Gemmatimonas phototrophica: one gene and its partner. The protein of the gene in region 1 interacts with the protein of each later gene in a pairwise test. Links are inferred from orthologs where the notes say so. Each region holds a gene or a part of one and is shown on either strand. Other genes may lie near its edges. The genes, in order: groL and GEMMAAP_RS04425.

Region 1 (15,339 bases):
GGTGCCATCCGAAGTTCAGCAGGGGGTAACGGTCGACCTGACAAGCATGGCGATTCATACCCCGACGGCTTCGCCAGCAGCGGGCTACGGTCTCGCAATGCACGGGCAGCTCACCGACTCGGTGCAAATCGATCTTCGAGGCACGTTTGGGTATAGCCAGGATCAGGCCGCGGCCTTCGGACTGGCTCGCGCGGGGCTCCTGACGATGCCTCCGATGTTATCGCTCCAGATGCCGTCCGGCGGGATCAGCGCGGGCGCGCTGAATGTTGGCCTGCGCGATCCCGCGGGAGCCTTCGTGGCGGGATACGGGAGCGAGGTATCGTGGAACCGTCGGCGTTGGCGCCTCGGCGGATTTGGTGGTGTGCCATTTGGCCAGATGCGGGCCATGCACGGGTTGCCGGGCACCGGCCGCGGGACATTGGCCGGTGCGCATCTGGATCGAGGCGTCTGGAGTGGCCGAGTGGGCCTTGAAGCGGCAGCGGTCGATGATGCGCGCATGTGGCAACGCGTCAGGTCACTCACACTCTACGGATCTGACCTGAGCCTCGGCGGCGGGCAATTGTCTGCCGCCGCCGCCGTGCGGTCGCTCGGGAACCTTGATGGCAGCTCGCTGGCCCTTCCCGGATCGCCCTATGAGCAATCGTCATTCGTGCAGGGCCATCGACGAAGTGCCGGTGCGTCGGCCGCCTACTCACGGCAGACGGCGACCTCGGCGTTTGATGTGCGCGTGGTGCATGCACCCGGGACGAATCAGCGCTTCGCCAGAGCCGGCAGTGAAGCATCCGGCAATCTCTCCCATCGTTTTTCAGCCACTACGCAGGTGGCCAGCGGGGGGTGGCTGCAGCATGATGCTGCCTCGGCGATCGGACGCATGCAAACCGTGGGATGGTTTGTGACCCCGAGTTGGTCGCCCACGTCGTGGGGGATTCTCAATGCCGAGTTGCGAGGCTCCACGTTTGCCGTTCAGAGTGGACCTATTGGCTATCACAACGACGAGCAGACCGGAGCGATCAGTGCGGATCTGCAGACGGGCATCTGGTACGCCCGGGTGCGGACATCGTACGGCGTGCTGGCGCGACGTACGTCGGCTGACAGCTTCAGTATTCGAAATGCGCGCGGGCGTCGTGGCGAGCATCAGGTCAGGCTGGGGGTGCGCCACGCACGCGGTACGATTGATGTCTCGTGGGCGGCGCTCGGCTTTCAGGGCATCGCGATGGGGGTAGCACGGCAGGATATCGTGAGTGTCCGGATGGACCGGCTGACCATTGCCCACCTCTTCGACCGGCCGGTGGAACTCATGCTCGACGCCCAGCGTGCGCTGTCGGCGGCCGACAGGGCTGGCGGATGGATGGTGCATAGTGAAGTGGCGATCCCACTGCCGGGCACCACGCGGGTGGTGATTACATCCGATCGCAATCCGTTTCTTCGACTGCTGACGGGTGGCCCACCGCCCATGACGTATGGCGTTCGACTGGAGCAGCGAGCCCGTCTCCCGCAGTTCAGGCGCGGGGCCAGCGGGCGGCGTCGGGTCTTTGTCGATCATAACGGCAATCAACGCTTTGATGGTGGCGATGAACCGCTTCCAGCCATTGCCATTGAGTGCGCCGGGGTCGCCAGCACCACGGATCTTCAGGGGATGTTCAGCTGTCCCGGCCATCTGCGCAGCAGTCTTGACTTGCGAACAGTCCCTCTTGGGCTCGTCGCCCCTGCGAACATTGACGGCCCACACGACGTTGCGCTCCAGCACGTCCAGCCGATCGTGGTCGCGCTGCGGGTATCCGCGGCCGACTCCACGCGACTGGCAGCGAGTGAATTGCGACTGGCGATCCTCAGCGTGCGCGATGATCAGGGAACGCGGTGGCAAGCGCGGATGGAGACGGATGGCCGGTTTATTTTCGACGCGTTGCCCGCGGGGCATTACGTCCTCGACTTCGACCCCGGTGCGATGCGTGAACCCGCAACGCTGGTGGGCGCCCCGCCGGAGATCGTGGTGTCCGGGCAAGCGACACCAGCCTTGCTCACTGTTGACGTCCGGCCGCGTCCCCTGCGTCTGAAGACCCTTGCCCCGATGCCACCGAAATCATGAGACGGTTTCTTCGCCAACTTCTACGTTTGCACCCTGCGGCCACGCGCCTGCTGGTGTTCGGGTGTTTTCTCCTCCCGGCGTTGGCCGAAGCGCAAAGTATTTCGTGTACTGTCCTCGCGAAGGAAAGTGAGCGCACCTGTTCGGCCACTTTTGAACCGCTGGCAAGAATCCCCGTGACGGCACAGATGGAGGCGCCATCTGCGTCGTACGCCCTGGCGCCGGCGAACGGCATAATCACGGCCGATGACTTTGCACGAGGATTCGCGGTTCCGGCGTCTCCTCTCACGCTCACGTGGCGGACCAACGCGAACATCCGCATCTATGTGCGCAGCGCAACTGCGACCCTGACTGGCGGCTGCAACAATAAACCGGCGTCTTCCGTTACCGTGGGCACGACGACATCGACCGCAACGGACGCGCTCCCGAGTACCGGCACAGGCCAGTTGTTGTTCACCCAGGCGAGTCCGACGGGCGGCGGTGCTGGCACCGTGCATTTCCGGGTGGGGCTGAATTGGGCCAGCGACGCACCTGCCGCAACCTGCCTGCTCCCTCTCATTTTTACGGTCGAGCCATACTGATGCGCCATGGCCGTGCGGTGATGATGGTGTGTGGCGTGTCGGTGGTCTCGTTCGCCTTGGTGGGCGCGTCTTTGTTGGGCCAGTCTCGCCCGGTTCAGCAGGTGCAAGGCCAGCCTCGGACAGTCTCCAGCGCCTCCATGGCCGTGCCCTTCGTTCACGACGCACGGACGGCCGGTATTTCGGTGATTGCGCCGAAGCGGGCGAAGTGCGCACCAGGGCGCTGTTTTTCCGTGATGGTACAGGCCAAGGCGAATGCCGCGTGGCGCCTGGAGAGCAAGCTGTGGGGACCACCGCAAGGGTTTTCCCTGGCGATCAGCAGTATCAATGCTCCGGCCGTCCCGGTAGCAGATCTCAACGCAATGGTGTGGAGTAGCGTGCTGCAGGGCGGAGCTGCGACCCGCACCCAGGTGGTTGAGGTGACCCTCTACGGTGCACGACTCAAAGGACCAGGTGGGCGGCTGCCAAGTGAGCTCGACATCGCCTCGCTCCTGCAATTCCGGTTGGTTCGTCAGTAGCGGTACGCTGCCGGAGACCATCGGCGGCGAACGGGCGCGCTACTTTTTTCGTATGGCCCGAAACGAGCCGGACGATTCCACGGATCCGGCCGTGGCGACATCGAACCAACTGCCCCGCAGCGAATCGCCCACGACGCTTGCGACATGACGGCGCGTACTGCCGCCGAGCGTCACGTCGAACTCGACCGTCGTGGCACCAGCCATGCGGCCGCCAACTGGCCCGGCCACTCGTCGTTGCTGTCCCTGGGCTGACGTTTCCAGGACGTCATAGGAGCCGGTAAATCCACTGGCGGAGGTGCTGCGCAGGGTGAGGCCCCCCAGAAATGTGCCCCCTGCCCCACTTGCAGACAGCCCCGACACGTCCCATTGCCCTTCCACCGGTGTGACACCGGGGGGTTCGCTGGTTGACGGGAGACAGGCAGACAGTAGGCAAGCTGTTGCTATTGATACACTTAGCGAACTAACGGCGCGCCGGACCGGGATTGAAATGATCGTCACAGTGGGGAGACGACGCTGGCTGTTCAATAGCAACGCTGGCACTGCTATCACGCGAATCTGCAATTTTCCGGAAGCTGGGTACGACCTTTTACGCATTCAAGTTTTTGTGACGAACAACCGGGGCAGATCTTCTATGAGGTGGCTATCACGTTCCCGGCCCCCCCATACCAACGCCGGGCAGCCAGACGGGGAATCCCCCCGACCACACCCTACTTCCGGAGTAGATCGATGAAGGTCACTCGGATCATCGCCGCGGTCGCCATGTCGACCGTCCTGGCGGGAACCGCTCAGGCGCAAGCCACGAATACCGCCAACTGCACTGGTGGCACTCCCAGCGCCGCTGCCAGTGCTTGCTTCGTCCGTAACACGGTATCGGCCACGATTCCGTGGGTGGCGCGCATGGAAATCACCACGGCCACGACGCTGCCTTCGCCTACGGCTGAAGACTTCGGCGCCCCTGGTGGCAAGAGCACCACGGACCCCACGGCATTGACCGTGAGTGCCAACGCCGGTGTCACTGTAACGGCAACGGCGGCCACCGCCGCCTGGTCGGGACCCTATGCCAAGCCGGCCACGGACCTGCGCATTTTCCTGCCGGCCAACCCGTCCACCTTTCTGACGCTGAGCAACACCGCGGGACAGACTGTGTTCACGTCGACGGCCGCCACTTCGGCCTCGCTGGTCAACATTGGCTACAATGTGCTGTACAGCTGGGGCAGCGACGTGCCGGGTTCGTACTCGCTGGCGATCAACTATACGCTGTCCAGTCCGTGACCTGATTGTCCGGGTGGCGCATGCGCACACGCGCATGACGCCGCCCGGGTCGTCGGGGTCGCCCGGTCATGATCGTGCACGCGAAGTGCGGTGCCCGCTTCCTGTTGGGGAACGTCACTCGTCATAGGTCGAGGATGTTGCACGCCCTTGCTGCCCCTGTGTGGTTGGTGCTGGTGCTGGGAGCGTTCGCTCCGCGCACCGCATCGGCTCAGGCGGCCTGCAATGGGGGCACCTCCTGCTCCGTGACGGTCACGCTCCGCCTGGGGCGACCAGAGGTGTTTCGCCTGTCATTGAGTCAGGCCACCACCGTCGTGCCGGCCCTTACAGCGGCAGACTTTGCGGCGGGCTTGAAGGACGCTCCAGGTCCAGTCCTTACCGTGCTGGCCAACGCTCCGTACCGGGTGACGGTGCAAGCGGCGGCGGCGACCTGGCAGTACACCGGCGCGTCGAGCAATCCAGCGAAATCGTCGGCAGATCTTCGCTGGGCCCGAACGGCGGGCGGTCCGTGGACCAGCTCATCGAGCGCCACGACCATTTGGCCCGCGTCCGGCACAGCGGCTCCGGCCACGGCGGGGCAAACGATTTCTCTGTTCTATCGGACGCTGTGGCAATGGACCGGCAGTCCGCCGGGTGCCTACACGCTCCCTGTGAACCTTACGCTCACTTCCCCATGACTTTCACTCCGCCAGCCCCTCTTCGTACGTCGCGTGTCATGCCGCGTTTCGTTCTGGTGGCCGCACTGACGGCGCTTGTGCCGTCCAGTGCCAGCGCTCAGCTGGCCATCGACAAGCTCGATCTGTTTCTGCGCCCTGACGGGACGGACCAGCGGAGCGGTGTCCTGACCGTCCGCAATGACGGCCAGACGGCCGCACAGGCCGTAGTGCGTCTTGAAGACTGGGATCGAGCCCCCGATGGCAACAACCGGTTCTTCCCCGCGGGTACCGTGCCCGGAAGTTGCGCCCCTTCGCTGCAGGTCTTTCCGCAGGCGCTGACGCTCAAGCCTGGGGAAACACAAAGCGTACGCATCGATTATACCGGTCCAGCATCGAGGGCCAAGGAATGCTGGTCGCTGGTGGTTGTCGAAACGCCGGCACCACGCGCGCAGGCCAATGGGCGTCAATTGCTGTACAACATCCGCTCGGGGCTCAAGGTGTATGTGGCGCCCGAAGGACTCACGCTCCATGGCGAAGTGGAAGGATTGTCGGTCGCGCGTACGAAGTCGAATGGACGTGATCAGGATGTGGCCATTGTCGCCTTTGCCAACAAGGGCGCGCGTCATTTCGTGACCAAGGCCCGCATTGAGATTCGTCGTGAAGACAACAGCCTCGTGCAGACGGTCGATCTCCCTCCCATGTACGCACTGCCAGGCGCCACCATGCACGCCACGGCAGTTTTGCCCACGCTACCGGCGGGGCGGTACCTGTTGATCAGTGTCGTGGACTACGGCGGCAGTGAGATTGCCGCGGGCATGTACACTCACGAGGTACGCTGAGCATGGTGTTCGGCCGTCCCGTCACGTTGCGCCGCATGCTTGTCGCGATAGCGACGGGCACGTTTGCGCTGGCCGGCCGGCCTTCCGTCTCAGACGCGCAAGCGTGCGTGGCGGGAATTTCGAACAGCTGTCTCACCGTAACGTACTCCCCTGTTTCAGCAATCCCGTCCGCTTCAGACTTTGCCAATGGCGTGGCTGTCCTTGGCAGCTTCACGATATCGGTGCTGAAGTGTGGTCGGACGCCGTGTCAAGTGACCCTCGGTGCACAAGGGCAACCGCCAGGTGGGCTTCGCCTTCGCATCGGCGGCGCGGCACCCACGTCGATTGCTGACTGCCCCCTGGATGTTTCGGGCGTTTCCTCGCCGAACGCTTCGCAGGCTCCCGTTCTGATGCAAACCAACGGCGCCACCACCTTTGTGGTATGGGTGTGCCGCCCGTTGAGCTGGAATCCGGCAACAACGCCGATTGGTACGACGTCGACCGAGATGCGGTTCCTGTTGCGTCAGGGGCGATGACGATGTCCGCGGCCGATTTCCCTCTGGTACGGCTCCTGGGGCAACGTGCTGCCCTCGCGCTCGTTCTCTGCGCCGGCAGCGCCTCTGCGGCACAAGCGCAGTGGAGCAACAACGCCGAAACAGCATTTGCCACGCGTAGCGTCACGCGCAGTATCACGCGCAGTTCCATGGGATTGTCCGACGGCATCCCGAATGTTTCGGCAGTCCCGGCGCGGCCCCTGTCTGCTGGTCAGGCGTTCGCCGCGCGGGCGCCATATCGCGTGGCCAGTGATTCGGGCACCATCCCAGTGCGCGCCGATACCAAAGGTGAAGAGGTCACCGTTGTTCGGGTGCCCATTCCTGCCGCCGTGCGCCTGGATGCGGCCATGACGTTGCGGTCGGCCTCCTACCGGCTGGTGGTCGGTCGTCATGTGCAGGTGCTCGGTCCCATCAGTGGCAGCATCAACCCGGTGCGGGACACGGCCATCCTGGTGGCGTTCCGTGTGTCACGTCGCGCCCCGGCGGGGCGATCGCTCGCGGCCACGGCGGAGTTTTCGGTGGGTACCATATCAGCATCGGTCCCCATTGAGCTCAACGTGCCAACCCGGCGCCAGCTCAGCCTTACCATGGAGGCCACGTCGTTGCTGGCCACGCGTGGACGATGGACGTCGATGGCGTTGCGGGTGACCAATGCCGGCAACGTCGAGGAACTCGCCGCAGTTGGCGTTGGGCTTCCGCAGAACTGGCGCGCCGACGTGCGCACGGCGAGTCGCGCCCAGCGCGTCGCGCCAGGGCAAAGCCTTCCCGTGTCGCTGCGCCTCTGGATTCCTGCACAGGCCAACAGCGGTCTGGTCATGCTTCCCGTGCGCCTGGTGCGCCCCGGGGAGCGGGACACGACGGTCCAGTTGCAGGTGGATGTCATGGGTGATTTTGCCCGGGAGCAAGCGGGCACCCGAGTCACCACCTCGGTGATCAGTGGCCACACCGCTGGTCAACCGGGGGCGACTGCCTATGCCGTTGGGATTGCCGGCAACTTGAGTGATTCCACGATCCTCAATGGGCGACTCAGCTATGCCGGTGCGCTCGACGCATCGGGGACCAGTGGGATGCTGCTGGCGCGTTCGGGGATGTTGACCGGTCCGCCGGTTCTTGAGCTTCGGCACCCGGCGTTACACATCCAGGCGGGTAGCGCCATGGTGCCGCAAGCAGAACTCGGCGGTTACAACCTGGCGGGACTGGGTGGTGCGGTGGCGATCGAACGCGCCGGTCTGGTACTCCGCGGTTTCGATCTGCGCCCTCTCGGGACGACGATGAGCACTTCCCTGCTCCCCATTGGCGCAGGGCGTCTGCAAGGTGCCGAGATGGGCTTTACCTCATCACGATTCCGTGCCTCGGCGTTTGGCAGCCGACTCAATGATGAGTTTACGCGTCGGACCCTGACGGCGTACGGTGTGCGGACCGGTATCGGGCAGGCCGGTGGATCACAATTGCAGACGGAAGTTGCCTATCGGGATGCTGGTCTGCAGCGCGGCGTGGGCGTATCCAGCACCTTCCAGCGCACCGGCGCGCGCTCCTTTGTGGAAGCACGAGTGCTTCACGCGCCAGGCGGATCTGCCGGCTTCGCGCGGGCCACAGACGAGGTGAGCCTCGCCGCATCGCGGTCGTTGGGGTCACGCGGGTTTGTGGCCGTGAACGGCTGGCGGCAACGTGATGCGAATCCCTTGCTGGGTGCGCTGCACAACGGCGGGTGGTCGGTGGCTCCTGCCGTGGATCTGCCACGATTCGGGACCTTAGGTCTTGACCTCCGCGGGGGCACCTTCCGTTCAACCGTAGAAAACACGCGCCTGGGAAATACGGAAGTGAGCGGCGGCGGCATGTGGTCCCACACCCTGCTTGGGACATCAGTCATTACACGTTCGTCGCTGTCGCGCATCGACCGTGCGCTCGCCGACAGTACCTTCAACACGCAATCGCGGCAGTGGCGTCTGGATCATTCGGTATCGTTGCTCCGGGGTACTGCCCACGGCACGATGCAGGCCAACTGGACCTATCAGCAGTTCTCGGCGGCAGCGGGCAATCTTCCAGCGCAGCAGTCACTGCACATTCGTGCCGAGCGGGTGCGTCCGCGCCTCTCATCGCCATTGTCGTTTGAAGGCGAGGTGCAGCGGCTGCAGATTGGCGCGAGCGGACCAGCGTTTTGGTCGGCTCGGGCCGCGGCCACGGTGGATTTGCGAATGGGGCTCTCCATTACCCTGGCCGCGGAGCGCAACCCGTTCATGAACATGATTGCGGGTGGTCGCCGCACCCCCATGGCGTACACCCTTCGCGTGGATCGCACCACCTTGCTCCCACGCCTGATGTCGGGCGCACGCAATCAGGTCTTTCGCGATGACAATGGCAACGGCCGCCGCGATCGCAACGAGCGTGGGGTGGGAGGCGTGGTCATCCGTTGCGGCACCCGTCTGCTGCAGACGGACAATAGCGGACGCTTCAGCTGTGCTGAGCGAGAGCAGTCCCTCGATGCACGAACTGTCCCGGTGGGACTGCTCGCCGCCTCTCAGAACGTGACCTATGGCGAACCGGTTGCTTTGCGATTTGTTCGCCCCGTTCGGGTCGCCCTGTATGTGGGTGGGAGCGACAGCTTGCGTTTGCGATCGCTGATGCTGTCCGATGCCGTGGTGTTTGCCCGCGATACGGTCGGGAGCCTCTTCTATGCCCGCGCCGACACGGCGGGACGGTTTGTTCTGGAAGCACTACCCAGTGGCCGGTACACCATTGGCGTCGACGCCTCGACACTCGAGGAACCGTTGAGCATGTCCGACGCTGAGCCGGTGGTGCATATAGGTGGCGCGGATACGCCTGAGCTGGTGACCATCAGCATGCGGGCGCGTCCGATTCGTGTGAAAACGTTTGATGCCTCCTCGCCTGGAGTCCGAATGCAGCCGGGCACTCCGCCGGCACCGACGCGACGGTTGCGGAAAGCCCCTCGATCTCGGATCGAGCGTCCGTCTCCCGCATCTCGCCCGCGAGCACAATGAGGCGCGCCCCGGTGTCCACGACCCCTCTGCTGATGCGTGTGCTTGGGCTGCTGCTGCTCGCCGTGACGCCGTGGGGCGTATCCTTGGCGCAAGGGACCTGCGTCACCGGCACCTCGAACAATTCGTCCTGCCGACTTGAAGTGAATATCAGTTCGACCATTCAGGCCACGCGTCGTCTGGTGGTGACCCCGGGAACAAGTTTCTCCCTTACGCCAGCCAGCGGGCAGCTTGGCGTGGACGATTACACCGCCGGGATGTTCAATGCCAGCGGGTCGATTCAGTTGCTCGTGCAGTCGAATGCCCCGTGGCGCGTCTCAATGCAAGCGCTGAGTGCAACGCTGACCGGTTCCTGCACCAACAAGAGTGCCTCGACGATTCAATGGGGAACGACCTCCGCGACGCGGACGACACCGGTCAGTCTCTCGGCAACAACCGTGTTCAGTGGTGGAACATTCACGACTGGGCAACCGCGTGACGTATTCTTGCGGGTCGGTCTGGGCTGGCTCACAGATGGCCCGGTGTCGGAGGCGAACTGCACGCTCCCTGTCTCCTTTTCGGTGAGTCCCCCGTGAAGGGATGGTCCGTGTGCCAGCACTGCGGACGCCCGCTCCCTGTCTCCCGCCGTCGCGCTACATGTGCCACGGTGTGCTTGGTGGTGGGGGCGGCCATGAGCCCGGCCGCTGGTGTCAGCCAGCCTTCGCCGAGACTGACGACCGGCGCGCCCCTGCCGATAGAGACCGTCACCAGTGTGGTCATCGGAGCGTTTTTCAAGCTTGAACCGACACAGCCGGTGTTCGCCGAAAGCGGTGCCCCGCTTGATCGGTGTGCCCCCCTGACGTGCTTCCGTGCCACCGTGACGCTGCGCAGCAACAGTGGCTGGCAATTGCAGGTGCGACTGGCTCCCACGGTTGGTGTGACGGCACCGATTAGCTGGTGGCCGACGGACGGTAGTGGCCTCCCGGTGAGCGGGACTTGGCTCGCTATCGGCGATGGCTCCACACCAACGCCAGGTGTGCCGGTCTCTCTCCGCTTTACCGCAGGTGGTCCAACGTCGCAGCGTCCTGACGCGGTGGGTTTGTCATCTGCCCTCCAGTTCAGGGTCGTTCCACTGCCCTGACTGGCCTGACGGCTGCGGGCCGTGGCGCGTGTGCGCGTGGTCGTGCCAATGGCTTGAGCGAATCAATCAATCAATGAATCAATGCACAAACGGGCACCCCGATTGGGGTGCCCGTTGTGTTTGGCGTGGTACGGTTGAACGCGAGGCGTTCGACTTAGTACATGCCACCCATGCCAGGGCCGCCAGCCGGCGCCGCCGGCTTGTCGTCCTTCTTCTCGACGATGAGCGCTTCGGTCGTGAGCAGCAGACCGGCGATCGACGCCGCGTTCTGGAGGGCCGTACGCGTGACCTTGGTCGGGTCGATGACGCCAGCCTGCACGAGGTCTTCGTACACGTCCGTGAGGGCGTTGTAGCCGAAGCTCGTTTCCTTGGCCGTACGGATCTTCTCGATCACGATCGAGCCTTCACCGCCAGCGTTCTGCACGATCATGCGCAGCGGCTCTTCGATGGCGCGACGGATGATGTCGACACCGATCTGCTCGTCGCGCTCGGCGACCTTGACGTCCTTGAGGACATGCTGCGCGCGCACGAGTGCGACGCCGCCGCCCGGGACGATGCCTTCTTCGACGGCGGCACGCGTGGCGTGCAGCGCGTCTTCAACGCGGGCCTTCTTTTCCTTCATTTCGGCTTCGGTCGCAGCGCCGACGTTGATGACGGCCACGCCACCGGCTAGCTTCGCGAGACGCTCCTGGAGCTTCTCACGATCGTAGTCCGACGTGCTCTTGTCGATGGCGGCGCGGATTTCCTTCACGCGGCCTTCGATGTCCTTCTGCTCGCCAGCGCCGTCGATGATCGTCGTGTTGTCCTTGTCGATCACAACGCGCTTGGCCGAACCGAGGTCCGTGAGGACCGCGTTCTCAAGCTTGAAGCCGACTTCGTCGGAGATGACCTGCCCCTTCGTGAGCGTCGCGATGTCCTGCAACATCGCCTTGCGGCGATCGCCGAAGCCCGGCGCCTTGACGGCGACGATGCGCAGCGTGCCACGGAGCTTGTTCACGACGAGCGTGGCGAGGGCTTCGCCTTCGACGTCTTCCGCAATGATGAGGAGGGGCTTGCCGAGCTGCGCCACCTTCTCGAGGACCGGGAGGAGGTCCTTCATGGCCGAGATCTTCTTGTCGTGGATCAGGATGAGCGCGTTCTCGAGAACGGCTTCCATCTTTTCCGGATCCGTGACGAAGTACGGCGAGAGGTAGCCGCGGTCGAACTGCATACCGTCGACCGTCTCCAGCGTCGTCTCGAGGCCCTTGGCCTCTTCAACGGTGATGACGCCGTCCTTGCCGACCTTTTCCATCGCTTCCGCGATGAGGTTACCGATCTCGGGGTCGTTGTTGGCCGAGATCGTGCCGACTTGCGCGATTTCCTTCTTGCCCGTGGTGGGCACGGAGATGCGCTTCAGCTCTTCGACGATCGACGCGACGGCCTTCTCGATGCCGCGCTTGAGCGCCATCGGGTTGGAACCGGCGGTCACATTCTTGAGGCCTTCACGGAAAATCGCCTGGGCGAGGACCGTGGCGGTCGTGGTGCCGTCACCGGCGAGGTCGGAGGTCTTGGTCGCGACTTCCTTCACCATCTGCGCGCCCATGTTCTCGATCGGATCGGCCAGTTCGATTTCCTTGGCGACCGTCACACCGTCCTTCGTGACCGTCGGGGCGCCGAACTTCTTGTCGATGACGACATTGCGACCCTTGGGGCCGAGCGTGACCTTTACGGCCTCGGCCAGCTGATCAACGCCACGCTTGAGTGCCGCGCGCGCTTCCGTGTTGAAATGCAGTTCTTTAGCAGCCATGGTAGCTCTTTACGGTTGGAGTGCGGTTCAGTTGATGACGGCGAGAATATCGGACTCGCGCAGGATGAGCAGCTGCTCGCCCTCGATCGTCACTTCGGTGCCGCTGTACTTGCCGTAGAGGATCTTGTCTCCGGCCTTCACGTCCATCGGGACGCGGGCGTCCTTCTCATAGCGGCCGGGGCCAACAGCAACGACGGTACCCTGCTGCGGCTTTTCCTTGGCGGTATCGGGGATGTACAACCCTCCGCGCATCTGCTCCGCCTCTTCGAGCGGCTTCACGACTACGCGATCCGCGAGCGGCGCGACCTTGGACATACGGGTGATCTCCTGCAAACAGTGTCAGGGGACGGACAGTAGGATGTGCTTCACTGTGATTAGCACTCAACACAGGTGAGTGCTAACGAGGTATAACCTAGACAGGGAACGGGGTCCCGTCAAGCGGCGGACGAAGCTGTTAAACCCATTAAAATCAACAGCTTAGCATCAAGCCAGATAGGCAGGCCCGTTTGCCGAGGTGGCACTCGAGACGACAAAACCAGTGATCTCGCTGCCAAATTGGCCGACGTCAGGCGTCCGGCGCGAAGATCAGCGAGCCGCTGTGCAGCACTCGCACCGAGCCCTGCAGGTCCAGAACCTGGACCCCGCCATCGGGGGTAATGCCGCCGACCGTACCGAGAGCTGGTGCGATGACTCGGCGCCCCAGCGCACAATCCCGAGCCGACCACGCCTGACATTCCGTCTGGGTGAGTGGCCCAACTCCAGCGGCGGCACGTCGCAGCGCGGGGACCACGGCAAGCAAGAGCGCGTCGCGCGAAACATCGGCACGAACACAGGCGACGTCGGGAAATGTCGGTGGAACGCGCCGATTGATGCCAACACCAATGGCAACCCACTCGGGTCGTCCATCACGCCAGCGCACTTCGATCAACACGCCAGCCAGCTTGCGATACGCCACCAGCACATCGTTGGGCCATTTGAGTTGCACCACATCGTCAACCAGCGGCGTCAACGCCTCGGCAAGTGCGAGCCCGACGCGCAACGCCAGCACATCGAGGGCGCGCGTATCGAGCGGACGTTCCACAAGGGTGCACCACAAACCGGCATTGGGCTCGGAGATCCATGACTTGCCGCTGCGCCCGCGTCCCGTTTCCTGCGCTGCCGCGAGCACCAGTGTGCCCGCCGGTGCGCCTTGCTCCGCCAGGTCGTGCGCCACATCCATGGTTGACGTGACACGCACATGGTAGTCGAGACGCGCGAGCCCCACTTGGTGAATGAGTGCGGGCGACGGGGCTGTCATGGGCTACCTGTGAACGCGACGCGTCATGAGGGACCGCGGATGGCCAACGTGTAGAACACGACGCCGGCCAACAGCACGCGATACAAGGCGAAGATGCCAAAGCTATGCTTGCTCACGTAGCGCAGGAGTACCGTGATGGCGAGCCAGCTGCTGACGGCGGCAGCCAGTACGCCAAAGACCAACGGCAGGGAGAATCCTTCGACCCGGATCGCCTCCGGAGCCTCCTTGAGTACTGCGGCCACCGTAATGGGCATGCTCATCAGAAAACTGAAGCGCGCCGCGCTCGGGCGATCCAAGTGGAGCAAGCGTCCAGCCGTGATGGTTGATCCCGAACGGGATACACCGGGGACCAGGGCCAGCACCTGCGCGCATCCCACCACGATGGCGTCTTTGAGCGTTATCTCCTCAATACTGCGCGAGCGCACACTCCAGCGATCGATCGCCCACAGGAGTATGCCCAAGACGATGAGCGTAGTACCGATGATGTAGGGCGATCGGAACGTGGTCTTCGCGAGATCATTGAGCAGTAAGCCACCAACGCCGGCGGGCACGGTGGCCACCATGAGGAATACCAGCCGCCGTTCGTGCATGGTCTCAATCCGGCGATGCCGAAGAATGCTGACCGCGCTTCTGGTCATCTCCGCCCATTCCGCCCGGAAGTACCATGCGAGCGCCATCAGCGTGCCGAAATGCAGCGCCACGTCGAACGAGAGCCCGGGATCTTGCCAGCCGAGCAGATACGGTGTCAGCGCCAGATGCGCAGAACTGGACACCGGCAGGAGCTCTGTAAGTCCCTGCACCACCCCAAGAACAATGGCCTGAAAAATCGTCACAGCGAATCGGAGAGAGAGTGCAGAGTAGAAGGCTGCGCGATGGTGCGCTCGTATAAGGCTTCATACTGCGCGACAATGGCCGCTTCACTGAATCGCGTGCGGGCATCTGCCGCAGCCGCTTCGCTCATGGTTTTCCAGCGGTCATGGTCACGCAGCAGCGCAATGCCGGCACTGGCCATGCCATCCACATCCCCCACGGAACGCAGATATCCCGTCACCCCATCGGTTACCACCTCCGGCAACCCGCCGGCATGGGCACCAATGACCGGCACCCCGCTGGCCATTGCCTCCAGTGCACTCAGCCCAAACGATTCCTTGTCGCTGGTGAGCAGAAAGAGGTCGGCTCCTGCCAACAGGGGCGCGATGGCATCAATCTTTCCCAGGAACAGCACGTGCTCCGCCACGCCAAGGTCGCGTGCTTCGGCCTCGGCCTCCACGCGCTCCGGCCCGTCACCGACCATGACCAGTACTGAAGGGACGTCGAGGTTGATGCGGGCAAACGTTTTCACGATATCGCGCACCCGTTTGACGGGGCGGAAATTCGAGATGTGCATGATGACCCGCCGCCCCTTGATGACATCGGCAGGGATCGGGAAGATATGGCGGGTACGATCGTACAGATCGGGATCGATAAAGTTGTAGATGACATCGACCTGACAGCCCACACACCCGAAGGCCCGGTACGTTTCATCTCGCAGGTAATCGGACACGGCTGTTACCGCGTGCGACTTCTCGATGGAAAACTTGGTGATCGTAAAGAACGAGCGTTCCTGCCCCACGATGGTGATGTCGGTCCCGTGCAGCGTCGTCACCACTTTCACGTCACGTCCT
Region 2 (15,347 bases), 960 kb from region 1 along the record:
TTCACGTACCGCTTCCAGCGCGCGGGGGTGGCGGGGTCGAGGTAGTACACGATGGGCTTGATGGGCTCCACCACCTCACCGCGCGCGTACGCCGCCGGGTCCTTGGGCTCGAGGCGCCAGCGGGTAATGAACTCCTCGCTCTCCGCCTTCTGGACATCCAAGCCGTAGTTCACGCGATTCACCGAGAAGTACCCCACCCGGGCATCGGCGTGACGCGGGCGCATGGGCACCTTGGGGAGCAAGACGATCGACTGACGCGTCTCCATCGTCACGGTGGCCCCATCCGCATCGCGGGGCGGAGTGGCGGCGTCGAACGTTTGCACCTGCCGCACTTCGATGTTGATGGGGAAGCTGCGCACACTGGCGATGTAGCTGCGCGCCGCATCGTAGCGGCGTACCCCATACGCCCGTCGCTGGGCCGCATCCAATCCGCTGGTAGCCGGATTGTCGTTGCCAAAGAAATCCGTCACATCAACCACGTACGACGCGCTGTCCTTGCCAAAGGCGGCAATGGGAAAGGCGCCAATAATGGCCGGATAGTTGTTCTGCGCCACGCTACGCGCAATGGGCAGCGTGTCATCGGCCACGGCACCGGTGTTGATACTCTTGAGTACGATGCGCTCATTCACGCGTTCAAAGCGCACCAGACGCTCCGCGAGCGAGCTGCCGGCGCTCAGAAACCCACCGGCACCGGCCGGCACGCCAGAGACGCGCGTGACCATGAGAAAATCGCGCCCGGCCAGCGAGTCCGGGACTTCAAAAAAGTACCGGTCGTCCACGCGATGCACCGAAATGCCGCCCCGCTCCGTACGCGCCCGCGCCGGAATGACCTGAGCGTACGGCCGCGGTCCGCGGCGCGCTGCTGCGGCACCGTCGATGGCCGGCCCGACACCGACCGGGGGCTGCGCCCCAACCGGCGGCGTTTGTTGGGCGCCCGTGCCGTCAACGGGTATGGCAATGCACGCAACGAGGGCGAGCGCGGGTATTCTGAAATCAGGCATGGTGGCAAAGCAGAGGGAGACTGGCGCCGAACACGAAAGCGGGACGAGATGCGCAATACTGTGTGACAGACGTCGAGAAGGCGAGGTAGAGCGACGTAGAACGGTGAAGTTCCAACTGCAGCCTCACCAGCGGTACGCCGACCTCCAGCATAGTGCCCACGACTTCCCTGATCATTGCTACGTACAACTGGCCGGCGGCGCTCGATATTGTGCTGCGCAGCGTGCGAAACCAGCGCTGTCTCCCTTCGGAGGTCCTGGTGGCCGATGATGGGTCGGGAGAGGCCACCCGGTTGATGGTCAAGGCGCATCAGACCGATTTTCCGGTCCCGTTGCGGCACGTATGGCATGAAGACCGGGGGTTCCGGCTCGCCGCCATCCGCAATGAGGCCATCCGTCAAGCCACCGGCGAGTACATCGTCCAGGTGGATGGCGACATCGTGTTGCACCCGCGGTTCATTGCGGCCCACACGCGTTTCGCCCGCCGTGGCAGCTATGTGCAAGGCAGTCGGTGCATGCTGGCGCCCGGGATTACCAGCGATCTGCTCCGGACGCGCCGGCATGAGGTGCGCTGGTTTGCCCGCGGCCTCGGAAATCGGCAGAACGCGTGGTACGCCCCCTGGATTTCGCGCTTCGTTGGCGGACCACGGGATGCCGACCGGCGAACCCGGGGCTGTCATATGGCGTTCTGGCGGGACGATTTACGCTCTGTCAACGGCTACGACGAACGGTTCGTGGGATGGGGACGCGAAGACAGTGAGCTGGCGGCGCGACTTATCCACGCCGGTATCCGGCGTCGGAACTTCAAGTTCGGCGCAGTGGCCTATCACCTGTGGCACCCCGAGGCGCCACGCGATCGCTACAGCGTCAACGACGCCCACTATGAGACCACCCTGCGGGAAGGTCGCCAACGCTGCGAGACGGGGTTGGTGCACGCCCTCTCGCCACAATGATGGCGGAGCGCTAACGTTGCGCCATGTCTTCACTCCGCTCCTGTCCATCCGCGCGGCGTTCCCGCACCCACGTCCTCACCACCATGCTGGCTCCCCTGGCGGTGAGCCTGCTGGCGGGGTGCTACAGCTATCGCCCGTTGGCCAATACGTCTGTGCCGGCCCGGACCGATCTCCGGCTGTACTTCACCGCCGATGGCGCCCGCAGTTTGCGCGATGCCGCCGGCTTTGAGCTGCGGCAGCTGGACGGCGTGGCGGTGCGCACGCTGGCGGACAGTGCCGTCGTCGTGCGCCCCAGTACGGTCCTGACGGTAGACGGTAATGAATTGCCGTGGCGTCGCGGCGAACTGGTGGTCCCCTGGCGTACGGTGGAGCGTTCCCAGCAGCGCACGATGGACAAACGTCGGACGCGCGGGTTTGCGGCGGTCATGGGCGCCGTCTTTACCGGTGTGGTGTACTTCGCGCTCAAGAGCATCAGCGGTGGCAGTGGTGCCACGCTTCAGTCAGGCGGCGGCGTTCCGGAATAGCTCGGGACAGCCTCCTCCCTTCAGCTCGTACCGTCTCCACTGGCGGCCAAGGCGCCCGCCGCACGCGGTTTGCGCGACAGCAACGCTGCCGACAGGAGGATGTACACCACGCCAACCGGCAGTGGTTCGAGCATCGTGATGGCGGCGTTGGTCAAGGGATTGTCGTATATCACCTTGAATTCGTCCATCTCGACGTTCATGGCGGCAATCTCCTGCGCCGTGGCACCGCGCGCTTCCAGCTTTTTCAGCGACGCCGCCTTGTACACGGCAAAAAAGTTGCTCTGGCCGCCAAAGTACCAGGCCTCCCACGTGGCGGTGTAGCACGCACTTGCCACGAGCATGATGGCGCTCCCCACCAGCACACCCCGCCCGAAGGTGATCGTGCGCGCCGGCTGGCGATCGCGGTACTGACGCACCCCGAAATAGATGCAGGTGAAGGCCACGACCATCGTGGCGTACCCCACCAGCATGCCATAATCCATGCCGAGCTGTTCATGAAATGGCAGCGTGGCGGCGAACATGGCCGACAGCACCGCGCCCCCCAGGAACCCGTACTTCAGGACGACCGACTTCATGACAACCTCCGTGGTGGTGAATGAAGCGGTATCCTGGGCAGAACCAACGGGTGGCGCGTCACCCGAACGGGTGATTTTTCGCCTCCCCGCCAAAAATCACCCGTTCAGGGGAGCAGACCAGCGTCGCGGGCCATCTGCACTGCCTGTGTCCGCCGCGTAGCCTGCAGCTTGAACAACACCCGGCTGGTGTGCGTCTTGACCGTATTCTCACTCACCGACAGCCGGGTGGCCATATCACGCGTGCTCAGCCCTTCGGCAATGAGGGTCAGCACGTCGTATTCACGCGGCGTCATCCCCAGCTGCGCCATGGCGTTTGCATTCGGTACAAAGGCCGAGCCCCCCGCGGAGGCGGGAGTGGTTGCGGTGGCGGCAGTAGGCACCGGCACCTCCACTCGTTCCAGCACCCGCTCCACCACCACCCGCTCGCGGGGCGACGTGAGCTGTCGGCCAAACCAGAGCCCCAGCCCCACGCAGACCACGGCGACCACGCCGGCGTACACGGAGGCCGTATCGGTCAGAACCAGCCACCGATACTCCGCGACTTGCAGGGCGGTGATTGCCAGTCCGGTCACCAGGCCGTACAGCAGGACCGTTTTCATGCGCGCCCCAACGGCTCATGGGCAGTCACCCCAATGCGGGGGCCCACCTGGCTGCTCAGCACCGGATGTAGTTTGGAGATGGTCACCGCCAGCAATCTACTGCCGCGCTTCGCTCCTTCAACGCGACGATCCATGCCTCTCCCTACCGACGCCGAGCTGAATGCCATTGGCGTCCTCAAGCGCCGCCTCATCGAAGCGCGGGTGCTCGCCCCCATGCTGGACGCCATGAGTGCCCGGTTCGGACGCGAGGCGGTCCAGGAGATCGCCCGGTCCGTCATCATCGGCCTGGCCGAGGCCCAAGGGGCACAACTGGCCAACAGCGTGGGCGGGTGTTCACTCGCCCATTTCGAAGGCACGCTCGATCGCTGGAAAGCGGATGACGCGCTGCAAATCACCGTGCAGGAGTCCACGACTGAGCGCTTTGCGTTCGACGTCACACGGTGCCGGTACGCCGAGATGTACCGGGAGCTCGGCATCCCCGAGCTTGGTGCCATCCTGTCGTGCAATCGTGATGCCGCGCTGATGGACGGCTTCAACCCCGACGTGGCGTTCACCCGCACCCAGACCATCATGGGCGGCGCCACGCACTGCGACTTTGTCTATACCCTCAAGCGCGCGCCCCGCGCGAGCGCATGAGCCACATGCCCGTGCACGCAGATGTAGTAGTCGTTGGGGGCGGTCTCGCGGGGCTGACGGCGGCCGTGCAGTTGCAGGCGCGAGGCGCACGTACGGTAGTGCTGGAAGCCGCCTCGCTCCCCGGCGGGCGCATTCAGTGTGTGCGAGATGCCGAGTCGTCGGTGCCGGTGGCCGATCTCGGTCCCACCTGGGTCTGGCCCGCGTTTCAGCCCGCCGTGACGCAGTGGATGACCGAACTCAATGTGTCGGCTCTCGCTCAGTACCATGACGGTGATGGCATCCTTGATGGCTGGGCACCAGCGCCCGAGCGGTACCTGCTGCCGTCTCAAGAAGGGATGACACGGCTGGTGGGCGGCCCGACCGCGCTGGTTGATGCGCTACTCGCGCGATTGCCCGTCACCAGTCTCCACACCGGGGCGGCGGTGAGCCGTATCCAACAGGACGAGCCGGGGGCGCTCCGTGTGATCACTGCAGGGGGTGAGCGATATGTCGCGCCACACGTGGTGCTGGCAACGCCGCTGCGGGTTGCCGCCCACACGATCGACTTGCCGCCACTCGATCCCCTCGTCGAGGCCCTGATGCGTGACACCCCCACCTGGATGGCGCCGCAGGCCAAGGTGGTGGCGATCTACGAAACCCCCTTCTGGCGTGCGCGAGGATTATCCGGCCGCATTGCCAGTCGCGTGGGCCCGCTGGGCGAAGTGCACGACCATACACCAGCCACCGAAACGTGCGGTGCGCTGTTCGGATTTGCCTCCTGGCCGCCCGCCCAGCGCCAACACCGTGAGCGTTTCGAGGCTGCTATTCTGGCCCAACTGCAGCGGTGCTTTGGCCCGGAGGCGGCAACACCACAGGCCCTGCACATCAGGGACTGGGCCGACGTTCCGTTCGCGGCCACACCCGCGGACCTGACGGAGCCCCCGCGGCATCCCGACCCTGCACCGGCACTACTGCGGACGCCACACTGTGATGGACGGCTCCTGCTGGCCGTTTCGGAAACGTCGGAAACAAGCACCGGCCTCATTGAGGGGGCTCTGCTGAGCGGCGAGCGTGCCGCTCGACTGGTTGTGTAGCCATATTGTTAGCACTGGCCACGGCGTTTGATGCCGGTGAAGCGTCTCTCCAAACGGACGGTGTGATGTACGGAACGGTGATTGCGGTGCATAACGTGTTGGCGTGGCTGGTGCTGGCCATTGGGCTGATGGTCCTCGTGCAGGCGGTCACCGCCAAGGCCACATGGGGACCGGAGCAAACATCGTGGGTGCGACGGCTCACGCTGCTGGTGCACCTGCAGTTTGTCGCCGGGCTGGTGCTCTGGTTCGTGAGTCCTACGGTCGCCGCCGCGCGCGCAGTGATGGGGACAACCATGAAGGACGCGGCGCTCCGTCGTCTGGTCGTTGAGCATCCCACCCTCATGCTGCTGGCCGTCGTGGCCGCCACCGTCACCAGCGTGATGGTACGGAAGGCGCCGAGCTCCGAGACCAAGGCCAAGAAGGCCCTCATGGGCACACTGCTCACGCTGGTCCTGGTGGCGGCCGTGATTCCGTGGCAGAACCTCATTTCGCGCTGGACCGCCTGACCATTCCGCGAGACGAATGGCTGTGGGGGTGGGACACCACCCCCGGCATCGTCTCGGTGTGGGCCGAGGAGTCCGGACAGGCGACCGTCTGGCGACGGCCCGACGGTGGAGCCCTCCTGACGGAGAGGGCCAAATTCCGCCCCTGGGTCCTGCTGTCGTCGGTTGACGATCTGCGGGCGGCTGGTGTGCGCTACCAGCATGATGACGGTGACGCGAACGCGCCCGGCATTCGCGTGCGAGAGCTCGCGGGGCCGGGCGCGTTGCGTGTGGCCGTGTCGGCAGAGCGCTGGAATGTGTTGGAAACGGCCATCTGTCGCGGGGCCTCCAAGCGCCTCGGGCAACGCATTACCCGTGTGCAGCAACTGCCACGACACGAGCGACACGTCCTGCCGCCGGAGGAGCAATACCTCGTGGCAACCGGTCGGACCTACTTTCGCAATCTTGCGTTCGCGCAACTGCAACGGCTGCAGTTCGATCTCGAGACCACCGGGCTTGACCCGCGTGTTCATCGCATTTTTCTCATCGCCGTTGGGACACCGCACGGCGATGTGGAGCTGCTGGAAGCGCGCGGCCAGGACGATCACGCGGAAGCCGACCTGCTCAGGCGTTTCGTGACGCGGGTGCAGCAGCTTGATCCCGATGTCATTGAGAATCACAATCTGCACGGGTTCGATCTGCCGTTTGTGCGGCAGCGTGCCAAACAGCTGCGCGTACCGTTGCCGCTTGGGCGGCTGCACCATACGGCGCTGGTGGAGCGCGCCGCCATGCGTGGCGTGTCGAGTGATCGCGATGGGGCTGATGAGCGACGGGTACGGCTCATTGTCCCTGGGCGCGAATGCATCGATACGCTCGACGCCGTCCGGCGTTACGACTTTGCGGCGCGTGAATTGCCCGGCTACGGACTCAAGGCGGTGGCACGTCACTTCGGGCTCTCCGGGCCAGCGCGCGAACTGATCCCTGGCGATCGGATTCACGCCGTGTACGCCAGCGATCCGGATCGCGTACGGCGCTACGCCGCCGCGGACGTTACCGAAGTTGCCGGACTGGCCAGGATTCTGGGGGGCGCCGCCTTTGCGCTCGCGCGCATGGCGCCCCGGCGCTACGAGCGGCTCGCCGATGCCGGAGCAGCCACGGGAGTCATTGATCCGTTGCTCGTGCGTGCCTATCTGCGGGCGGGGCACGCGCTGCCCGCGCACGCTGATGGCGACGGCACGGTACACAGCGGGGCCGCGCTCTATCTGTTCACAGCCGGTGTGGTACAGCGGGTGGTGAAGGTGGACGTGGCCAGTCTGTATCCGTCGCTCATGCGCGCGTTTCGGATTGGCCCGGTACGTGATCCGCTGCAGGCGTTGCTGTTCCTGGTGGACCAGCTGGTGGAGCAGCGGTTGCACGCCAAGCAGCGGGCCAAAGAGGCGGCGGCCGGATCGGACGAACGTTTCACGCAGGAGGCCATGAGCGCGGCCATGAAGCTCGTGGTCAACTCGGCGTACGGGTATCTGGCCGCCGGCGACGGGCTCACGCGCTTTGCCGACGTGCACGCCGCCAACGAGGTGACGCGTCGTGGCCGGGAGACGCTGTTACTCATGTGTCGTGCACTGGCCGAGCGTGGCGCTCAGCTCATTGAAGCCGATACCGATGGGGTGTACTTCGGCGTCCCCGACCACTGGAGTGAGCACGACGAGCGCGCGATGGTGGATACTGTGGCGGCCCTGCTGCCACCGCTCGTTCGGCTGGAGTTTGAGGGGCGTTACGCCGCCATGCTGTCGCACGAAGCCAAGAACTATGCGTTGCTGACCTTCGATGGCCGCCTGCAGCTGAAAGGCGTGGCCTTTCGGTCCAGCCGCGCAGAGCCGTACGGTGAGGCCTTCCTGCGTACCGCCATTGCCCGACTGCTGGCCGGCGATGTCATTGGGGTGCGCGCGGCCTATCTCGACACGCTGACGGCGCTGCATGGCCGTGCCGTGCCCACGGTAGACGTGGCATCGCGCGTGCGCCTGCGGAAATCCCCCGAGGCCTACGCGCGATCACGCCAGCAGCGCCGGGAGTTCGCTTATGAAGCCCTGTGGCAGAGCGGGCGCCAGCAGTGGGCGCCGGGCGATCGTGTACGCGTCTACCGCGGCGCCAACGGCACCGGGCGCGTGATCGATGAAGTGGAAGACGAGGCACGGCTCGATCACGATGCGCGCGACTACGATGTGGCGTACTACGCGGCGTTGCTGCGCCGGACCTTTGCCGCGCGATTGGCGCGCGCGTTCCATGCCCACGACTTCGACCTGCTCTTTGCCGACGCCGAGCAGCTTCCGCTCTTTGCGCCGGCACTGGAGACCATCCGGCCAGTGGCCACCCGCGAGGATGACGTGTGGCAGCTGTTGGAACCGGAACCGCTCAGTACAACAGGCCAGACGTAGATACCACGCCGCTTGTAGTGGCCGACACACTGTACGGGGTGCCTGCCGCGGTCCAGCTGTTGGCGTTGAAGGTGCCGCCCGCGGGGACCCGCAATACCTGCATGGCTCCGTAGACGAGCGGGGCTGACAGGGTGGAAGCCCCGCGACTGGCGGTGGTTACCAGATACGCGCCGTTGCCCGTTCCAAAGACGGTCGCCGTGCCGGCCGCCGTAATGCCCACACCGGCGCCCTCATCGACCGCGAGCCCGCGCGGGGCACTGGCTTTCCCATCGGCCTGAAGCCGGGCGAGAAAGGTGTACAGCCGTCCCATACGATCCCGTGGCACGAAGTGCGGCTCCGCCAGCGTGTTCGTGAGCTGCGGCACGTTGAACAGATTCCGCGCAAACGTGATGGACGGGTCGTACGGGTTCGCGAGCGCCATGGCCGATGTGGTGGACACGGTTTGCGCTGAGTAGATGTGCTCGCTGAGTACATTGAGCCCCGCACTGGTGCCACCCACCGCCGCGCCCTGACCGAGCCGCGCGTTGACGGCGCTTTGCAACGCCGTACCCGTCCAGAGATTCACATACGTGGACTGGTCCCCACCGGCAAAGAAGATGACCTCGGCTTTCCCAATGGCATTCGACACGGTGGCACTGTTGGCGCCAGCCACCGAGGTAATGACAAAGGTGGTGACCGTGTTGGCCCCCAGCTTCGCGAAGTACGTGTTGTAACCGCTGCTGCCACTCGTCCGGAGCACCACGACGTCGCCGAAGCCCGAACCGCTGGTGCGTGTGCCGCCCTGCGCGAGCAGCCATTTCATGCCGGCGGCATCGTCGGTGCCACCGCCGGCCACGTAGACGGCCCGATTGCCCCCGTTCGTGGTGACATCCGGGCCCTTGCCGGTCACGTACATCTGAAACCCGGTGCTCGGCTGTTTGGCAAACAGAGCGTCACCGGGTGCCGTCGGCAATGCACTGTCCTGATGGCAGGCGGCGAGCAGCGCGACTGCGGCGAGGCGCGTCCCGTATGCAAAGTGTCGAGACGTCATGGCAGGGCACGAAGGGATTGGGATGGACAGGCATGCCGCGACGGCATTTCGCCGGGCGCCGCGAAAGAATGCACTAGCGCGTTCCCACCGGATAGAGCAGGTAGGGTTGAATCCGCGCACGAAAGCGGGCCGCGTCTGCATTCCACCCCTCAAGAAGGGCATCAATCGTGCCTTTTTCGACTGCGTTGGCCAGCGCGTCAGTCCCCGCCAGCAGATCGATGCTGCGCCGCCGGTTGGGACCGTTCAGTGCTTGCCCTCGCCACGAGAATTCTTTGGGGTGCGCGACGTAGAACGCGCGCAACATCCGGATCCCCACTTCGACGGGGCGAACCGCATTGCGATCGGTGACCACCACCTTGATCATGGGGATGGTCGTTCCGCCAAACTTGTAGCCGGCTTCGATGGTGCGGGTGGTCGTGTCAAAACGCACGCCAGGCATCCTCAGCGCGTTGAGCGCGCTGGCTACTGCGGCATGATCGGTGAGATAATCCGCACCGATCAGCGTGAACGGGGCGTCGGTGCCGCGCCCCTCGGTGGCATTCGTCCCCTCAAAGAATACGGTGCCGGGATACAGGAGTTCGGCGTCGAGGCTCCGCAGGTTGGGCGACGGATTGACTCGCGGCAGACCGGTTTCGTCGAACCACAGGTCCCGCGTGTACTGCTGCATGGGAATGACGGTGATGTCTGCGTTGAGCGCCTTCGTGCCCACGAGGTAGCGCATCAACTCACCAGGTGTGAGACCATAGCGAAGTGCGACCGCGTGCTGTCCGACCAGTGACCGGTAGGCGAGATCGAGGATGTTCCCCTCAACTCGGTCCGCGCGAATGGGGTTGGGGCGGTCCAGAATGATGATGGGCTTGCCGGCACTCGCGGCGGTCAGGGCCAGCGTCCACTGGTACGTGTAGACACGGGCCCCGACATCCTGGATGTCGTAGATCAGCACATCAATGTCTTTCAGCATGTCCGGCGTGGGGACCCGCACCGCACCGTACAGCGAGTGCACGGTGACGCCTGTTCTGGCATCCACCCCGCTGCCGACCTTTTCACCGGCCTTGGCTTCTCCGCGGATGCCATGCTCAGGGCCATACAGTGCCGTGAGCTTGACGCCGGGGGCGTTGAAGAGCAGGTCGACGGTGCTGGTGCCCTTCCGGTCGCGCCCCGAGTGATTGGTGAGCAAGCCGACACGCTTGCCCCTGATGAGATGCAGGGAATCGGCCAGCAGCACTTCGATGCCCGGGATGACGTTGCCACGCTTGGCCGTCGGTTGGCCGTCCGGGAGGTCGCGCGAAGCCCCCCACGGGGCGGGTGGCGGAGGCACCGGCGTGCGGAGATCAAACTCCACACGAAAACGGCGGGAGGTCCCTTCACGCTCCAACTGATAGACGAAGGTGCTCGTGGTGACGTCCACCGTCCACACGTTGGTGCGGGCGGCCGGAATCATGGCTTTGGTGAGGCTGTCAGCGGCAAAGGCCATGCGCGCCGCCGACCCACCGGGACGGGCCTCCCCGCCATACTGGGTCACGGCGTCCGCCGAGCCATCCTCGTGCCGATGATCGTGCTTGAGCCGCACGCCGTCGGCCGTGCGAGTGAACACCCACGTCCGGGAACGATTGTCGCCGACATGAAAGGGGACGCGAACCGTATCGCCGCACTCCCGTACGTGCATCACCAGGCGTTGTCCCAGCATGGCACTGTCGGTTGGCTGGGGGTTGATCAGCCGGCCTTCGAAGGCCTGGCCGCAGCGGGCCCGCAGCGCCTGCAGGAAGTCGTCGGCCGGGTCGCGGGGGCGGGCGGGTACGACGGCGGCCAGGGTCAGCAAACCGACCAGCAGGGGCAGGGGGATCGGCATGGCGGTGTGGCGGGGCAGAGGAATTGAGGGGAATCTGAAATGAAAACCCGGAACCCCAAACTCCAACCCACAACCCGGAACTGATCAGTTTCGGGTTGTGGGTGAGGGTTACGGGTTCGAGCAAAAAACAAAAACCCGCCAACGATGTAAATCGTTGACGGGCCTCTATTTATCTCAGTCGGGGCGACAGGATTCGAACCTGCGACCTCGTGCTCCCGAAGCACGCGCTCTACCGGGCTAAGCTACGCCCCGTTGACTGTCCAACACCCATGATCCGGATGACGTGCCCCCATTCGGATCTCAAAATGCGCCTGGAAGGACTCGAACCTCCAACCTTCTGATCCGTAGTCAGATGCTCTATCCAATTGAGCTACAGGCGCAACGGATCGTGTATCACCTACTGCCAGCGTGTCCCACTCCCCTTGCCACGAGGGCAAGGGACCAGCAACCTAGTGAGTCTTTTCGGCCGTCGCTACTGCTCCGTCCGCTGATTTTCACCCGGGTACCACACCTACGATGGGTCGTACAAGACTCGAACTTGTGACCTCCACGATGTCAACGTGGCGCTCTAACCAACTGAGCTAACGACCCTCGACATCGGCCCTACAGAGCGGGAAACGGGACTCGAACCCGCGACCCCAACCTTGGCAAGGTTGTGCTCTACCAACTGAGCTATTCCCGCGTTTCACCCCTCCAGCCCAAACCGGAGGGAACCGCCGACCCGCTTTTGGTCTTGGTGAAAGTACACCAGACCGAACCGATCGGGGTATGGAGCTGAGGGGAATCGAACCCCTGACCTCTTGAATGCCATTCAAGCGCTCTCCCAACTGAGCTACAGCCCCGGCACCCCTTACCTCCCCGCACCACAAACCATGACCAGCGTCCGTGCCCGCAGGGTATCAGGAACCGCGCAGTCTAGTCAGGTGTATGTCCGGCGTCAAGCAGACTCGCAGAACTCGCACTGGCGAATAGCTCGCGGTGGCGTATCTTGCATGGCTCCCCCCAGTTCGCTGATGAACCTGCCGATACTCGGCAGGGCCAGCACAACCGGTGCGGGATCCGGGGTGAGTGCCGGCGCCGATGGCTGGCAAGCCGACCCCCCGTTTCGCAGCTCTTTTTTCGTCTCCTCTGCAGGGATGATGTCTCATCCCGAGGTTGCATAGCACACCATGACTGAAGTCAAGCGGAAGCGCCGTCGCGCGGCCCCCGCGGGCATCGCGCCCAGCGAACCGGAACGCGACATCCTCGACCAGTACCTCTACGAAGTCTCGACCTATCCGCTGCTCAAGGCCGCGGAAGAAATCGAGCTCGCCAAGAAGATCCGTGCTGGTGACCAGGATGCGCTCCAGGAACTGGTGAAGCGCAACCTTCGCTTCGTCATTTCCGTCGCCAAGAAGTACCAGAACCGCGGCCTGCCGCTCATCGACCTGATTGGCGAAGGCAACGTGGGGCTGCTCACCGCGGCGCGGAAGTTCGATCCTGACCAGGGCGTCAAGTTCATCTCGTACGCCGTGTGGTGGATCCGTCAGGCCATTCTGTCGTCGCTGGCGCGCCAGGGACGCACGGTTCGCGTGCCGCTCAACCGCACCGCCGACCTCTCGCGTATCATCAAGGCCTCGGAAATCCTGCGCCAGAAGCTGCGCCGTGAGCCGTCGCCCGAAGAGCTCGCGCAGGTCACCGGCCTGTCCGTAGACGTCGTGCAGTCGCTCGCCGCCCTCAACACCGGCGACGTGCGCCTCGATGCGCCGATGGATCCCGATGGCGATCGCTCGCTCATCGAACGGTTCGTGGCCGACGAAATGCCCGACACCGAAGAGGAAGCCATGAACCGCTTCCTCACCGACGAAATCGAGCAGGCGCTCTCCACGCTTCCCCCGCGTGACGCCAAGGTGCTCCGCCTCTACTTCGGCCTCGAAGGCGGACGCGAGCACACCCTCGAGGAAATCGGCTCCATGCTGGGCGTGACCCGCGAGCGTGTGCGCCAGCTTCGCGACCGGGCGCTCAAGCGCCTCCGCGAAGGCGATGTCGGACGCGCGCTGAGCAGCTTCGCGGCGTAAGCAGCACCGGCCGCGACACCGCGGCCACGCACAACGCGAAACCCGAACTCAAAACCCGGAACCGATCAGTTCCGGGCCCTGAGTTCGGGTTTTGCGTTTTTGGGGGTCGCGAACTAGCCACAATCGCCCGAAGCCGTCATATTTGTGATCCGATGATCGAATTCAAGAACGTCCACAAGGCATTCGGCCCCAAAAAGGTCCTCCGCGGCTTCTCCCTCACGGTCAACGAGGGAGAAACCATGGTGATCATCGGCTATTCGGGAACCGGCAAGTCCGTCGCCATCAAACACATCGTCGGCCTGCTCGAGCCCGACGAAGGCGAAGTGTGGGTGGACGGGCTCCGGGTCGATCAACTCTCGCGCAAGGACCTCTACGCGCTGCGCGGCAACATCGGCTACGTCTTTCAGTTTGCCGCGCTGTTCGACTCCATGACCATTGGCGAAAACGTGGCCATGGGGCTGCGCAAGCAGGGAGAACTCACCGAACAGGAAATCGGGACTCGCGTTACCGAAGCCTTGAATCTGGTGGACCTCCCCGACGTGCAGAACCGCATGCCCTCCGAACTCTCGGGGGGGATGCGCAAGCGCGTCGGCATCGCGCGCGCCATTGCGCTGCGCCCCAAGTACATCCTGTACGACGAACCCACCACCGGCCTCGATCCGGTCACCTCGGCCACCATCGATCAACTCATGGTGCGCATGCGTGAACAGTTGGGCGTCACCGGCATTGTCATTACCCACGATATGCGCAGCGCGTATACCGTGGGCACACGCATTGCCATGTTGTACGAGGGACAGGTGCATGCTGTCGGCACGGTGGACGAAATCCAGCACAGCAAGGATCCGCTCGTGCGGCAGTTCGTGGAAGGGCGTCCTACCATTGACGATGAGTCGGTCCTCGTGGCCGGGTTGCCGGGCAGCTTGCCGCCCGATGTGGCGACCACGCCCCATCGCTGATGATGCCCATGCCCTCCCGCGACCCGCACAAGCGCCCACGCGCCAAGCTGGAGACCTCGGCTGGGGGCGTCGTGTATCGGTTGCAGGACGGCGAACCGCTGTTTCTGCTCATTCGCGACAGCTACAAGAACTGGGGGTTTCCCAAGGGACACCTCGAGACCGACGAAGCGCCGGACGCGGCGGCCGTGCGTGAAGTCCGTGAGGAAACCGGACTGCACAACGTGATGCTCGACGGGGAGATCGACACCATCGACTGGTTCTTTCGCTTTCGCGGAAAGCTGGTACACAAGGTGTGTCACTTCTTCCTCATGCGCACCGAAGCCGAAGACACCATTCCGCAGCGCGCCGAAGGGATTACCGCCTGCAAGTGGGCCTCGTTCAGCGAAGCCCTCGAGATGGTGTCGTACGCCAACGCGCGGGACGTGCTGCTGCGCGCCAACGCCATGGTGCAGGGCGTTGATGTGAATCTCGATCCGGCCGAAGCGCCGCGTCGCGCCACCCCGCCCGCGTCCATGCAGGCGCTGGCGCCTGTAGTGCCGTCGGCTCCGCGTTCCGCGTCCTGAGTTCGCGCGACATGTCCCCTGCCACCAAAGCGTCGGAATCGACGGCGGCCATGCTGTGCGTGGTGGCGCTGCTCAAGCGTGATCGGGCCCGGCACATGGTACGCGCCGCTTTTCCGCGCCGCCGCGCGCATGTGGTGGCCGCCAAGACCGCCGCTGAGGTAGAGGCGCACTTGGTCAAGGAGTTGGTGGACGCCGTGATCATTGACGCCGGCGCGGGGGACGACGCGCACCGCTTGTTGTCGCGCGCCGACGAGTTCTCGAGTGTGCCGTTCCTGCTCATCACCACGCTGCTGCCGGCCGATGCCCCGCTGGTGGCCAGAGCCGCCGAATCCGGCGTCTGCGACCTGCTGGTGGAAGGCGTGGACGATGCCGCGGCGCGCGAGCTGGTGTCCCGCCGAGCCTTTTCGGCCCGCTTCGAGCGGGCCCTCAGTACGCCCCCGGCCACGCTGCACCTCGAAACCCCCCTCCAGATTGCCGTCTGGCAGAGCGTGGTCAAGCGCGCCGGTCGCCCCGTGCGCACCGACCAGCTGGCCAAGGAACTGAGCGTGTCCCGCGAGCACCTCTCGCGCAGTTTTGCCGTGGGGCAGGCGCCTACCCTCAAGAAGGTCATCGACCTGGTG

The links.
Region 2: the proteins of groL (region 1) and GEMMAAP_RS04425 interact in binary tests that used the Escherichia coli proteins (3 or more experiments, as listed by UniProt). The link is inferred for Gemmatimonas phototrophica from one-to-one orthologs.

What each region holds. Positions count from the first base shown.
Region 1 is NZ_CP011454.1:2,017,242-2,032,580, reverse strand. Bases 10,063-12,918 are described here. They hold groL (chaperonin GroEL), read right to left. Parts: upstream 12,379-12,918; coding sequence 10,747-12,378; downstream 10,063-10,746. Other genes in these bases: GEMMAAP_RS08380 (co-chaperone GroES), read right to left, coding at 12,406-12,693; GEMMAAP_RS20300 (hypothetical protein), read left to right, coding at 10,143-10,592. In the rest of the region: GEMMAAP_RS08430 (hypothetical protein), read left to right, coding at 1-2,086; GEMMAAP_RS08425 (hypothetical protein), read left to right, coding at 2,113-2,664; GEMMAAP_RS08420 (hypothetical protein), read left to right, coding at 2,664-3,179; GEMMAAP_RS08410 (hypothetical protein), read left to right, coding at 3,906-4,451; GEMMAAP_RS20305 (hypothetical protein), read left to right, coding at 4,586-5,125; GEMMAAP_RS08400 (fimbrial biogenesis chaperone), read left to right, coding at 5,164-5,943; GEMMAAP_RS08395 (COG1470 family protein), read left to right, coding at 6,365-9,475; GEMMAAP_RS08390 (hypothetical protein), read left to right, coding at 9,487-10,047; GEMMAAP_RS08375 (biotin--[acetyl-CoA-carboxylase] ligase), read right to left, coding at 12,944-13,675; undecaprenyl-diphosphatase UppP, read right to left, coding at 13,699-14,508; N-acetyl-alpha-D-glucosaminyl L-malate synthase BshA, read right to left, coding at 14,505-15,339.
Region 2 is NZ_CP011454.1:1,044,187-1,059,533, forward strand. The notes cover bases 12,399-15,262. They hold GEMMAAP_RS04425 (ABC transporter ATP-binding protein), read left to right. Parts: upstream 12,399-13,360; coding sequence 13,361-14,164; downstream 14,165-15,262. Other genes in these bases: GEMMAAP_RS04420 (sigma-70 family RNA polymerase sigma factor), read left to right, coding at 12,399-13,208; GEMMAAP_RS04430 (NUDIX hydrolase), read left to right, coding at 14,173-14,727; GEMMAAP_RS04435 (helix-turn-helix transcriptional regulator), read left to right, coding at 14,739-15,262. Also shown: GEMMAAP_RS04340 (zinc-dependent metalloprotease), read right to left, coding at 1-1,001; GEMMAAP_RS04345 (glycosyltransferase family 2 protein), read left to right, coding at 1,154-1,951; GEMMAAP_RS04350 (hypothetical protein), read left to right, coding at 1,975-2,475; GEMMAAP_RS04355 (DUF4199 domain-containing protein), read right to left, coding at 2,496-3,050; GEMMAAP_RS04360 (response regulator transcription factor), read right to left, coding at 3,155-3,649; GEMMAAP_RS04365 (L-2-amino-thiazoline-4-carboxylic acid hydrolase), read left to right, coding at 3,782-4,285; GEMMAAP_RS04370 (flavin monoamine oxidase family protein), read left to right, coding at 4,291-5,358; GEMMAAP_RS04375 (hypothetical protein), read left to right, coding at 5,364-5,864; GEMMAAP_RS04380 (DNA polymerase domain-containing protein), read left to right, coding at 5,831-8,272; GEMMAAP_RS04385 (cyanophycinase), read right to left, coding at 8,250-9,302; GEMMAAP_RS19950 (exo-beta-N-acetylmuramidase NamZ family protein), read right to left, coding at 9,376-11,151; more of GEMMAAP_RS04420, read left to right, coding at 12,321-12,398; more of GEMMAAP_RS04435, read left to right, coding at 15,263-15,347. UniProt on the Escherichia coli protein: Part of the ABC transporter complex MlaFEDB, which is involved in a phospholipid transport pathway that maintains lipid asymmetry in the outer membrane by retrograde trafficking of phospholipids from the outer membrane to the inner membrane.